Regions from separate parts of the Limosilactobacillus avium genome, predicted to be linked through region 1. Evidence: riboswitches for the same ligand, from Rfam matches in the RefSeq annotation. Region 1 holds a riboswitch; the other holds the start of a gene.
What was found. Region 1 has a riboswitch for lysine ahead of lysA (diaminopimelate decarboxylase). Riboswitches for the same ligand answer to the same signal wherever they lie in the genome.
Positions count from the first base shown of each region.

Region 2: another riboswitch for lysine. It lies ahead of QOS01_RS09730 (amino acid permease); the one in region 1 lies ahead of lysA (diaminopimelate decarboxylase).

Region 1 is NZ_CANCWN010000007.1:26,129-31,859, reverse strand. Features, by position in the region: gene QOS01_RS03745 (ribose-phosphate diphosphokinase) at 1-213, shown strand, start outside; gene dapF (diaminopimelate epimerase) at 250-1,257, opposite strand; gene QOS01_RS03735 (aspartate kinase) at 1,272-2,630, opposite strand; lysine riboswitch at 2,841-3,025, shown strand; gene lysA (diaminopimelate decarboxylase) at 3,118-4,431, shown strand; gene dapD (2,3,4,5-tetrahydropyridine-2,6-dicarboxylate N-acetyltransferase) at 4,465-5,175, shown strand; gene QOS01_RS03720 (N-acetyldiaminopimelate deacetylase) at 5,178-5,731, shown strand, end outside.
Region 2 is NZ_CANCWN010000046.1:1,274-7,004, reverse strand. Features, by position in the region: gene QOS01_RS09760 (NAD(P)/FAD-dependent oxidoreductase) at 1-691, shown strand, start outside; tRNA gene QOS01_RS09755 (tRNA-Arg) at 794-867, opposite strand; tRNA gene QOS01_RS09750 (tRNA-Gly) at 874-945, opposite strand; tRNA gene QOS01_RS09745 (tRNA-Leu) at 1,035-1,116, opposite strand; tRNA gene QOS01_RS09740 (tRNA-Val) at 1,120-1,192, opposite strand; gene QOS01_RS09735 (deoxynucleoside kinase) at 1,262-1,903, opposite strand; gene QOS01_RS09730 (amino acid permease) at 2,050-3,525, opposite strand; lysine riboswitch at 3,630-3,805, opposite strand; gene QOS01_RS09725 (GNAT family N-acetyltransferase) at 3,823-4,296, opposite strand; gene QOS01_RS09720 (phosphatase PAP2 family protein) at 4,358-5,032, opposite strand; gene QOS01_RS09715 (metal-dependent transcriptional regulator) at 5,157-5,731, opposite strand, start outside.

The sequences.
Region 1 (5,731 bases):
TACGGCGTTGCCACCCACGCGGTTCTTTCTGGTAATGCGGTTCAAACCCTGCAGAACTCGCAGCTTGAGAAGTTAGTCGTGACTGACACGATTCACCTTCCCGAGGAGAAAAAGTTTGACAAATTGGTCCAGTTATCAGTTGCCGACCTGTTGAAGGAAGCAATTGTGCGCATTCACAACCACCAATCAATTGATACGCTGTTTAACCGGTAAACTAAAAAAGACGCGGAATTAATTTCCGCGTCTTTTTTAGTTCCGTTGACTCAAATTAAACTTCGGCAGGTGGCGAATGAATTGCTCATAGGCTGCTTGCTCACCAGTTGCTGTAATCGTACAATTTTCCGCGTTTACACTTGCCTGGTGGAGGTCTGCTTCTTCAACCTTGATATGGTGGGTGAAGGTGGCGTTGCCGACCAGTTCGACCCAGTAACGACGATCCTGGTAGTGGACAACTGTCTTAACCATTCCGCCCGGATTGTAAACGGTAATTGGTTCATCGAAGGCTCCCTGGTCACCATGCAAAAGGACAAAGGCTAAGCTAGTGGCAGACATCCCGGTCCCGCAAGCATTGGTGAACCCGACACCTCGTTCATAGGTCCGGACAAAGAGGCGGTTTGGACCTATGATATGGGCAAAGTTGACGTTCACGCCATCACTGAAGTAGGGGTTGTCACCGTTTAAATAGGGCCCCAATTCACCAAGGAGCGGACCCTCAATTACTTTCTGACTCACGAATGAGATTAGGTGGGGGTTAGGAATAGCGATTGCGGAGAAGGTCAACTGCGGAGCAAGCTCCGGTACTAGGGTTCCCAAAAGGCGATCATGACCGAGATTGTCAAAGGGGAGGGCCTCCTTGTTAAAACGAACGGGTGATATCTCCACGGCAAAGGCCGGTACATCTGGAGCGAAGTCCTTTTCACGGCGTACCTGGAGACTTGCGTCCATGGTATCCACCTTAAAGGACTTCTTTTGGTCCCGTTCTGCAAGGTAACGGGCAACGGTCCGCAGACCATTCCCGCACATTGAGGCTTCACTGCCGTCCGCATTGATTACCCGCATTTGGGCAAGTGCACCGGGCCGGGTCGGTTTATTAACGACTAAGAGACCGTCAGCACCGCCAAGGAGTCCCGTTTGGTGGTTGGTAAGGTGCTGGGCGAGCTTGCGCAGTTGGTCATCAGTTAATGCCGTCTTTAGCTTGGTTTGGTCCAAGATGAAGAAACTATTTTGTGATCCGTGGACTTTTATTAAATTTGCCATTTGTTAATCTCCTCCTAGTTTGCAAAGAAGCGGTGGTAAATTGCCCGGACCGCCTTATCAGCATCGCGGTCGTAGGTACCAATCATAATTGAAATGCGGGATGCCCCCTGGTTGATCATTGGGACGGGGATGTTTTCCTCCGTTAGGGGCGTCAAGATATCGTTAATCACACCGGTTCGATTACGCATTCCCTCACCAACCACCATCGTAATTGCGTAGTTGTCGATCCATTCCAACTGGTCGGGGTTAATCTCTTCTTGAATTTCGTTACAAATCACGTCGACCAATTCGTCATCTAACTGGTTCCGGTCCAGAATTAGGGTGATGTCGTCAATCCCGGATGGCATGTGCTCGTAAGAAATATCGTGCCGGGCGAGAATATTCAGGATCCGGAGGGTAAATCCGGATTCCTTGTTCAGGAGGTACTTATGCAGGTAGAGCGCGGCAAAGTGCTTGCCACTGACAACCCCGGTAACAATATCCGCCGGCTGAAAGCCCTTATCGGGAACGATCAAGGTCCCTGGCTTTTCCGGATGCTGGGTATTCTTAACGTTAATTGGAATATTACCCTGGATGGCGGGGATTAGGGCCTCATCATGAAAGACCGAGAAGCCCGCGTAGGACAATTCCCGCATTTCCCGGTAGGTCATCTTAGTGATTGCCTGCGGATGGTCAACTACGGCCGGGTTAGCTGCGTAAATGGCGTCAACATCGGTGAAGTTCTCATACATTGTTGCATGCAGTCCCCGGGCAAGGATGGCGCCGGTGATGTCTGAACCTCCCCGGGAGAAGGTTGCAATGTGACCAGCCAGGGTGATGCCATAAAAGCCAGGAAAAACGAGGAGCTCGCTGTCGTTAAACGAGAAGTGGTCCAACAAAGAGTAGGTTTCGGGCATCACGGTTGCGTTATTTGGCGTCCCCGTAACCCGGATACCCGCCTCCGTTGGGGTAACAAAGCGGGCTTCGTACCCCTGTTGCTGGAGGATCAGGGCCATCAATTTAGCATTTGACCGCTCGCCATGGGCTTTGAACGTTGCCATCAGGTAATTATGGTTAGGAAAGTGCCAGCTGGGCAACTCCTTCAGGCGGCCAATGATGGGAGCCAACTTTTCTTGGGGAACGTTAAAGTAGTTTGCAATTTCAACGTAGCGATTAATAATTTGGCCAACCGTTTGCTGGTATGGTTGGTTGTTTAGGACTTCATTAGCATACTGGATTAAAAGGTCAGTAACCTTCGTATCCTTACTGTTCCGCTTTCCGGGGGCTGAGGTAACGATGACGCGGCGCTGGGGGTCAGCAGTGATAATATTAATTGCCTGGGCAAAGTGTTCGCCATCAGCGAGCGAACTGCCACCAAACTTTACAACTTTCATTTCTTAAGAACTCCTTCTGGAAAACGCCAATAAATGCTAATTTTCCGTAAACAATTTTAATCGAATTCTAACATGTTTCACCAAACATGCAAGTAAAATAATTTTATGATGTTGATGATTAAACGTTTTACCAAATGCTAAAAATGAGTAGATCTTTTCCGGACCTCATTATCCCTATTGACTTTCTCATTATTTTTTTATAAGCTTAATACAAATCGAAGAGGTGCAGCCAACACAAGTAGGGTAATGGAGCCACTGTCGGGCAGTGAGGTTACCTCAACAGGGCGGTTGCCGAAGTGCTTGACTTGACAGGAGCCAGGTTAACTGGGGCGTGGTTGAATAAGCCACGGACTGTCGTAGGACGAATATCAGCCTGCGTTGCGCTATCGACAAATGAGAATGGAACTTAGTCCACTGTTTGTTCTGCGCAAACAGTGGATTTTTTATTGGTCGACTTCCCCGGCAACATGAATTGGAGGAATTGATTATGAATGAACAGATTACCGCAGACCAGCTTAATGAGGCAGGGCACCTGCTAATTGGGGGCTGTGACGCGATTGACTTAGCTCATGAGTACCAGACACCGCTGGTTGTTTATGATGTTAGCCAGATTCGCCAACAGATTCGCGCCTTTAAACGGGTCTTCGAAGAAAACGACGTTTCATACGCGGTTTCTTACGCCAGCAAGGCCTTTGCCGCAGTTGCGATGTACCAAGTGGTTAACCAGGAGGGTGCCCACATCGACGTGGTCTCTGGTGGTGAAATGTATACCGCTATCCAGGCCGGCTTCCCAATGGAACGGGCCAGCTTTCACGGCAATAACAAGTCTTATGATGAGCTGGTAATGGCGGTTAAGAACCACGTGGGGGTAATCGTCATTGATAACTTCCACGAAATTGACCTCCTAAGTCAGGTCTTAAACGAATTGGATGCAAAGACAAAGGTAATGATTCGGATCACTCCTGGGATCTCTGCCCACACTAATAAGTACATTCAGACTGGCCAGGTTGACAGTAAGTTTGGCTTTGACCTCGCTTCTGGCCAGGCAGATGAAGCCCTGCAAAAGGTACTGGCTAACCCGCGGATGGACCTGATTGGCCTGCACGCCCACATTGGCTCGCAGATCTTTGAAGTTGCGGGCTTTGAAGGGGTGGCTAATAAGCTAGTTGAGGTTGCTGACCACTGGCAAAAGAAGTTTGGTTACCAGGCACAGGTAATCAATGTTGGCGGTGGCTTTGGGATTCGCTACGTTAAGGATGACCAGCCCCTCCGTCCTGAGCAATTTGTTGATGCCATCATCAAGGCGATTAAGAAGGCCGTTCAGCCAACTAACTTGGGAAAGCCAGCAATCTGGATTGAACCAGGCCGGTCAATCGTTGGCCCGGCCGGTTATAACCTCTACACGGTGGGGTCACGGAAGGACCTCCCAGGACTGAAGTCGTACGTAACGGTTGACGGGGGGATGGGTGATAACATTCGTCCAGCCCTCTACCAGGCTAAGTACGAGACGGTTCTGGCCAGTGACCCGCAAGCCCCACTTACTGAGCACGTTCGCTTAGCCGGTAAGTATTGTGAATCGGGCGATATCCTGTGTCAGGACCAAGCCTTACCAAAGACTAAACCGGGTGATGTTTTGGCCATGCTGGACACGGGTGCCTACGGTTATTCAATGGCCTCAAACTATAACCGGAACCCACGTCCGGCCGTGGTCTTTGCGGAAAACGGTCATTCTCAAGTGGTTATTAAGCGGGAAACTTTTGCGGACCTGACCCACCTGGACCAATCTTACGAACAAAATTAATTCCATTATATAGGAAGAAAGAGGAATAAAAAAATGGCAAAACTAGATGCACAAGCAATCATTAACTACATTGGTAATGCTCCCAAGAAGACCCCAGTGAAGGTCATTCTAAAGGGAGACATTGACGGACTAACCTTTCCAGAGAATCTGCAGGTATTTCCGGAAAAACAGACCGCCACGCTATTTGGTGACTGGGCCGACGTTAAGCCCTTCCTAGAAGAAAATAAGGAGAAGGTTGCCGACTACCATATTGAAAATGACGCCCGTAATTCGGCCGTACCGTTGCTCAATTTGAAGGGGATCAATGCCCGGATTGAACCGGGGGCAATCATTCGTGACAAGGTCCTAATTGGTGATAATGCCGTCATCATGATGGGGGCAATCATCAACATTGGTGCGGAAATTGGTGCCGACTCGATGATTGATATGGGGGCGGTCCTTGGTGGCCGTGCCATTGTTGGTAAGCATTGTCACATCGGTGCAGGGACCGTCTTAGCAGGTGTGGTTGAACCAGCAAGTGCCCAACCGGTGCGGATTGATGACAACGTTTTAATTGGGGCCAACGCCGTTGTAATTGAAGGTGTCCATGTTGGCGAAGGTGCTGTTGTGGCTGCCGGGGCAATTGTTACCCACGATGTTGCTCCCCACACGATGGTGGCCGGGGTCCCCGCAAAGTTTATTAAGAATGTTGACCAACAGACCAGTGACAAGACGGCCCTGCAGGACGATTTGAGGAAGTTGTAATTATGACACTAACAAATGAGCAACTTATTCAAATCCGTCGCCACCTCCACCAAATTCCGGAGTTGGCCCTTCATGAGACCCAGACCCATGAGTACCTTCTTTCTGTAATCAAGGGCTTTAACCAACAGTTCCTCGAAATTCGGGAGACGCCAGAATTACCGACCGCCTTGTTTGTCCGTGTTCAGGGGAGTAACCCCCAACGGACAATTGGTTACCGGACGGACATTGACGCTTTACCAGTGGAGGAAAAGACGGGCCTACCATTCAAATCCCAGCACCCGGGTGTTATGCACGCCTGTGGCCATGACATCCACATGACAGTTGCCCTTGGCGTGCTAAACTACTTTGCCGAAAACCAGCCAAAGGATAACTTGCTCTTCTTCTTCCAACCGGCAGAAGAGAGTGATTACGGTGGTAAGCGGGCCTACGAAGCAGGTCTGTTTTCCGGTAAGTGGTGCCCGGACGAGTTTTATGGTCTTCACGATAATCCGGACCTTCCCGCTGGGGCAATCGGCTGCCGGATGGGAACGCTGTTTGCGGGGACCACAGAAGTGAA
Region 2 (5,731 bases), on a different contig from region 1:
TACTTTAGGCGGCCAAATGAAGATTGCTTCCGTCCCGCCTTACAAAAAGATTGTTAGACACGTTGCCGAATGGCAAATTGGCGAAATGAAACGGTGCCACGTTACTATTAAAACCGGTGTTAAAGTTAATCCGGCCATGATTAAAGAGTTCAAGCCTGATGATGTTATTCTCGCCACGGGTTCATTACCATCAATTCCACCAATTGATGGAATTGATAGAGCCATTAGTTCCTGGAAGCTCCTTGAAGGTAAAGCAAAAGTTCCAACAAAAGATGTAATTATTCTTGGAGGCGGTGAAACTGGTTCCGAAGTTGCTGATATGCTTGCTCAAGATGGTCACGATGTAACAATCGTTGACATGTTACCTGAATTGGCCATGTCCCGTGAACGGGTATCACGCGGTGAGTTCTTGAGACGGCTTAAGAAGGAGAATGTTAAGTCCGTAATGAATGCTGTAGTTACTAAGATTACGGACGATGGAATTACCTATGTTGAGAAGAATAGTGGTCATAATGGCTTTGTTGCCGGCAAGTCCGTTGTCATTGCACTTGGACAAAAGCCCGTTACTGATCTTCAAGACACCCTAGATGAAATGGAGGTTCCTTATCAAGTCATTGGTGATGCCTTTGAGGTTCGTAACATTGCCTCTGCTAATCGAATGGGCTTTGACGCTGGTCAACAGATCCAATGAGGTAATCTCCTTTGTCAAATAAAAAAACGACTAATGACTTTGGATTAGCAAAGTCATTAGTCGTTTTTTTATTTTGTAGGAAAAGGTTAAACCCTTATTATATGCACCCAGAAGGAGTCGAACCTTCAACCTTCTGATTCGTAGTCAGACACTCTATCCAATTGCGCTATGGGTGCAAGAAAAGCGGAAGACGGGATTCGAACCCGCGACCCCCACCATGGCAAGGTGATGTTCTACCACTGAACTACTTCCGCATAATTATGAGCTATTTAATTGCTATCAACGATTATTAATATTACATGAACCAGTGAAGAATGTCAACACTTTTTTCAAATAATATTAATGCGGATGAAGGGACTTGAACCCTTACATCAAAAGATACAAGATCCTAAATCTTGCGCGTCTGCCAATTCCGCCACATCCGCATATGGAGGATACAGGGCTCGAACCTGTGACCCTCTGCTTGTAAGGCAGATGCTCTCCCAACTGAGCTAATCCTCCGAAAAAATTAAGCTAACTGAACAAGTCAGCTTAATCAATATATCATCCATTCTGACAATTGTCAAACATTTATTTTAAATTTAAGTCCACTAGCTTCTGGTCAATCATCTGGAGCACTTTCTTGGCCGCGCGCGGGTCCTCCACAAAATCATACTCGTCCCCATCAATCAGCATCTTAGGGCTCTGATCGTACTGCTTGTACCATTCTTGGTAGCGTTCGTTTAGGTTCTTGTAGTAGTTGTAAAGTGACGGGTCGTTGGCAATCTGCTCGTAAGACCGGCCCCGCTTCTTAATCCGCTTGAGCATCGTATCAAAGGAAACCTGGATCGTGATCAACAGGTTTGGCGCCTTTTGGTGGGGCTGCTCAGGAAGTTCTTCCATCATGTTGGCCAGCAGTGAGCTGTAAATGTCCGACTCCGTCTGCGTTGCCCGCCCCATGTCAGCGTTCAGCTTAAACAGCAGGGCATCTTCAAAAATCGACCGGTCCAAGACGTTGAGATCGTTGCTATATGATTCTTTAATCTCGTCAATCCGCTTGTTTAAAAAGTAAATCTGCAACAGGAAGCCGTACTTCTTAGGGTTCTTGTAGAAAAGCGGCAAAATCTTGTTGTCGTCGACTGATTCGTAAAAAGCCTGGCTATGTAAGTGGTCGGCCAGTAACTGCGTCAGGCTGGTCTTACCAGCACCAATTGTTCCTGCTAAAGCAATCATTATCCTGTTCCTTTCATTATGATCTGTTAAAAGACACGATTACTATTCTACCATCGATGTGAAATCGACAACAGGATTAAGAACTAATTTCTCGCAAAAAAAATCTCCCCGGAAATTTTCGGGAAGATTTTGAAATATATTATCGCCTAGCCTTCGTACTTTTCACCCTTGGTGCTCTTACTCAAGTCCACCTTATCTAACGGGATGATGTGCGTCCGGTAACGAATCTTGTAGTAGAAGAACAGGATCAAGAACAGTGGCACACTCATGTAGGTAATCAGGATGTTGGACCAGTCGAGCTTAGCAAAGGCATCCACGTTTTGCCCACAAATAACGATGATACACAGGATGAAGGCGAAGATCGGCCCAAATGGGTACAGGGTGGCGTGGTACTTTAGTTCGTCAACCGAGTGGCCCTGGGCAATGTAAGCCCGGCGGAAGCGGAAGTGCGAGATGGCAATTCCCAACCATGCGATAAAGCCACACAAACCAGAGGCGTCCGTGAGGTATACATAGGCCTGGGGAACAATGAACTGGGTAGCAAAGGCCAGGGTTGAAATAACCATGGTAAATACCAAGGCGTAGATTGGAATTCCCCGGCGGTTAACGTAGCCAAGGAAGCGCCATGCGTACCCTTCCCGGGCCTGAGAATAAAGCATCCGGGTTGAGGCGTAGAGCCCTGAGTTAGCGGCAGAGATAACGGCGGTTAAGATAACCGCGTTCATGATGCTGGCCGCCACTGCCAGGCCGGCCCGCTTGAAGATAATGGTGAACGGACTCATCGTAATGTTCTGCACGTTTGAGTTCATCAGGTTCTTGTTAGTGTACGGCAATACACAGGCGATGACAAAGATTGCCAGGATGTAGAAGAGCAGGATCCGCCAGAAAGTAGAGTGGATGGCCTTGGAGATTGACTCCTCAGGCGTTGCTGCTTCCCCAGCCGTAATACCGACCAGTTCCGTCCCCTGGAAGGAGAATCCAGCAACCAGGAACACACTAATGATGGCGGGAACCCCACCAACGAATGGGGCCTGCTTGTAATGGAAGTTCGAAAGGCCCACTGGCTTACCGCCCATAATCCCAAAAATAATTGCAATTCCGACAATCAGGAAGAAGACAACGGTAATGACCTTAACAAGGGCCAGCCAGTATTCTGTTTCCCCGTAGGAACGGACTGACAACCAGTTAATCAAGAAGATCAGGACCAGGACAATGGTACTGAATACCCAACTAGGAACGTGGGGCAGCCAGAAGTTCATCACGATTCCGGCACTGGTGACGTCAACCGGGATGGTAATTGCCCAGTTAAACCAGTAGTTCCACCCCATTGCAAAACCAAGGGCCGGGTCCACAAACTTCGTTGAGTATGCGGAAAATGATCCCGTTAGCGGCATGTAGGTTGCCATTTCACCAAGACTGGTCATCAAGAAGAAGACCATGATTCCCATAATAACGTAGGCCGTCAGGGCCCCACCAGGTCCGGCCGTTGAAATTGCCGAACCACTAGTGATAAACAGCCCGGTCCCAATGGTTCCCCCGAGGGCAATCATTGACAGGTGCCGGGTCTTCAATGTTCGCTTAATATGACCAGTCGAATGCTGGTCGTGCGTCTCTTCTGCCATTAAGCAAATCCTCCAAACAAATAGATTTTGAAGAGGGTAACAAAAAAGTCTGCTAACGGCTCATCCCGTTAGCAGACTCAATTAACTTCTTGATTATTGAATCACTCGTAGGAAGCGCCCCGCGGTAATACCGCGACAGTCCATGACCTCTTAAGTCATGACCCAACAACTCGGAAAATAAGTTCCGACTTGTTTCGGCGTTTTCCCCTTTCACTCACTGGTCCAGTGCTTATTCACCTCGCAGCAGCTACTATTGAAAAACGCAACCTCTTCATTTTGTAAAACATTATACTCTGATTAATCCCGAGTGCAAGCGGGCCGGCGCCAAATTAACCGCTTACCTTCCCGGCCGGTCAGCCGAAAGCCAGAATTTTTCAAGACGTGCTGGGAGCGCTCGTTGTCTTCATCGGTGGTGGCGACGATTGCCAGCGGGGTCCCATCCAAGAAGCCCCGTAAAGCCTCGGTCATAATCCCCCGCCCCCACACGGACCGGCGTTCAAGGTAACCAACCTCACATTCATTGGTTGCCAGTGCTGGGTTCGTCTGGTCGGCGGTGATGAGGCCCAGCAGTTTTGCTGGATCCGCCTTCTGGTAAATACCAAACACCTGGACCGCTTGTAAAAACATTTTAATCTCAAAGCTGTTTGCCGGTAGTGACGTGAAGCTGATGTGGGCAGCGTGCAATAACTCTGGATCAGCCAGCACCTGGGCAACCTGGTGGTCATTATCGGTAATCAGTGGTCTAACTATTAATCTCTTTGTCTCTATCATGAATATTTCCCGGGCAATAAAAAAGGAGTTGCAACCAAGTCACAGCTCTTTACTTGTTTCATTAAATAATCGAATCTTCTAGCATTGGAATTCGTTGCAGGCGCGGCGCCCAAGCAACGTACAGCCATTCAGCAACCTGGAGCCAAGCATACGCCAACAGCATTGCGCCAATCGTATCGAATGGCCAGTGGGCGTACAGGTAAACCCGTGAAATTGCCAAGAAGAAGATGGTAAACACCAGCAAGATTTGGCAAATTGTCCGGACTGACCGCCGTTGGATTAACGGCAGAACAACCAAGAGGAGGATCGCCGCAACCAGGAAGATTCCCAGCGTGTGACCACTAGGAAAGCTATAACCGTCATCAGCTGCCAGGTGTTGGGCCGGACGAGCACGCTTAACGATGTGCTTAAAGACTTCACCGAAGAAATCCCCACCGATCAACGTGCAGACCGCCCAAATTGCGGGAATCTTGCACTGCCTCAACCATAGGAAAACGGCAATGATAATCACCCAGATGATATCCATCTTGGGGCTAGCAATAAACGATAAGAAAGTCATCAGGGCGTGGAACCAGCCGATACCTTCAAGGCGCTGGCTGGTGAAGAGTGATTGTAAGACGGCATCCATCATCGTTGCCACCGAAGAATTAAACTTGATCAATAGCAACAAGATGATAAAGAAGCCCCCACTAAATGCAAATCGACGCCAGCGATGATTATCGCGTTCAATAAACATATATGATTACTCCTAATTCTAATTTTTAGCAATTATTTTGAGTATACCACAAGTCAATTTACTCGCGCAGTGCTTTATCAAAAAACAAGCGGGGAAATAATTACCTTCCTCGCTTGAACTTTTCTTATTTAATAAAGATGTTATGGGCCGCCTTGTAAGATACGTTAATTTCCTTGTCACTGCCGTCCTTTTCAATGACAATTGGACCCTCAAATGGTTCGTGACGAATGACTTTCACTGTCTCTGAAGGACGCAATTGCAATTCCTCCAGGTAAGTCAACAGTTCGTGGTTGTCTAAGAACCGTTCCAGTTCAACTTCTTCACCATCCTCGGCATCGGCTAACAAGCGGTGACTTACGTCAGGAAACTTGCCATTGGCCGAAGGAATAACCCCACCGTGGGGACAGTGTTTAGGGTGTTGTAAGTACTCATCCAAGGCAGTTGCCAACCGATTGCTCGTTTGGTGCTCCAGAATTTCCGCTTCTGAGTGAACGTCCGCAAAATTGTAATTTAACTTGTCCACTAAGAATGTTTCCCATAGCCGGTGATTACGTACTAATTCTGCCGCATATTTTTGGCCCTTCGCTGTCAATGAAATTCCGGCGTATGGTTCGTGGACAACGAGCCCCTCGTCGGCCAACTTGGAAATCATTTCGGTCACTGAACCAGCAGCAATTCCTAATCCTAATGAAATTTCCT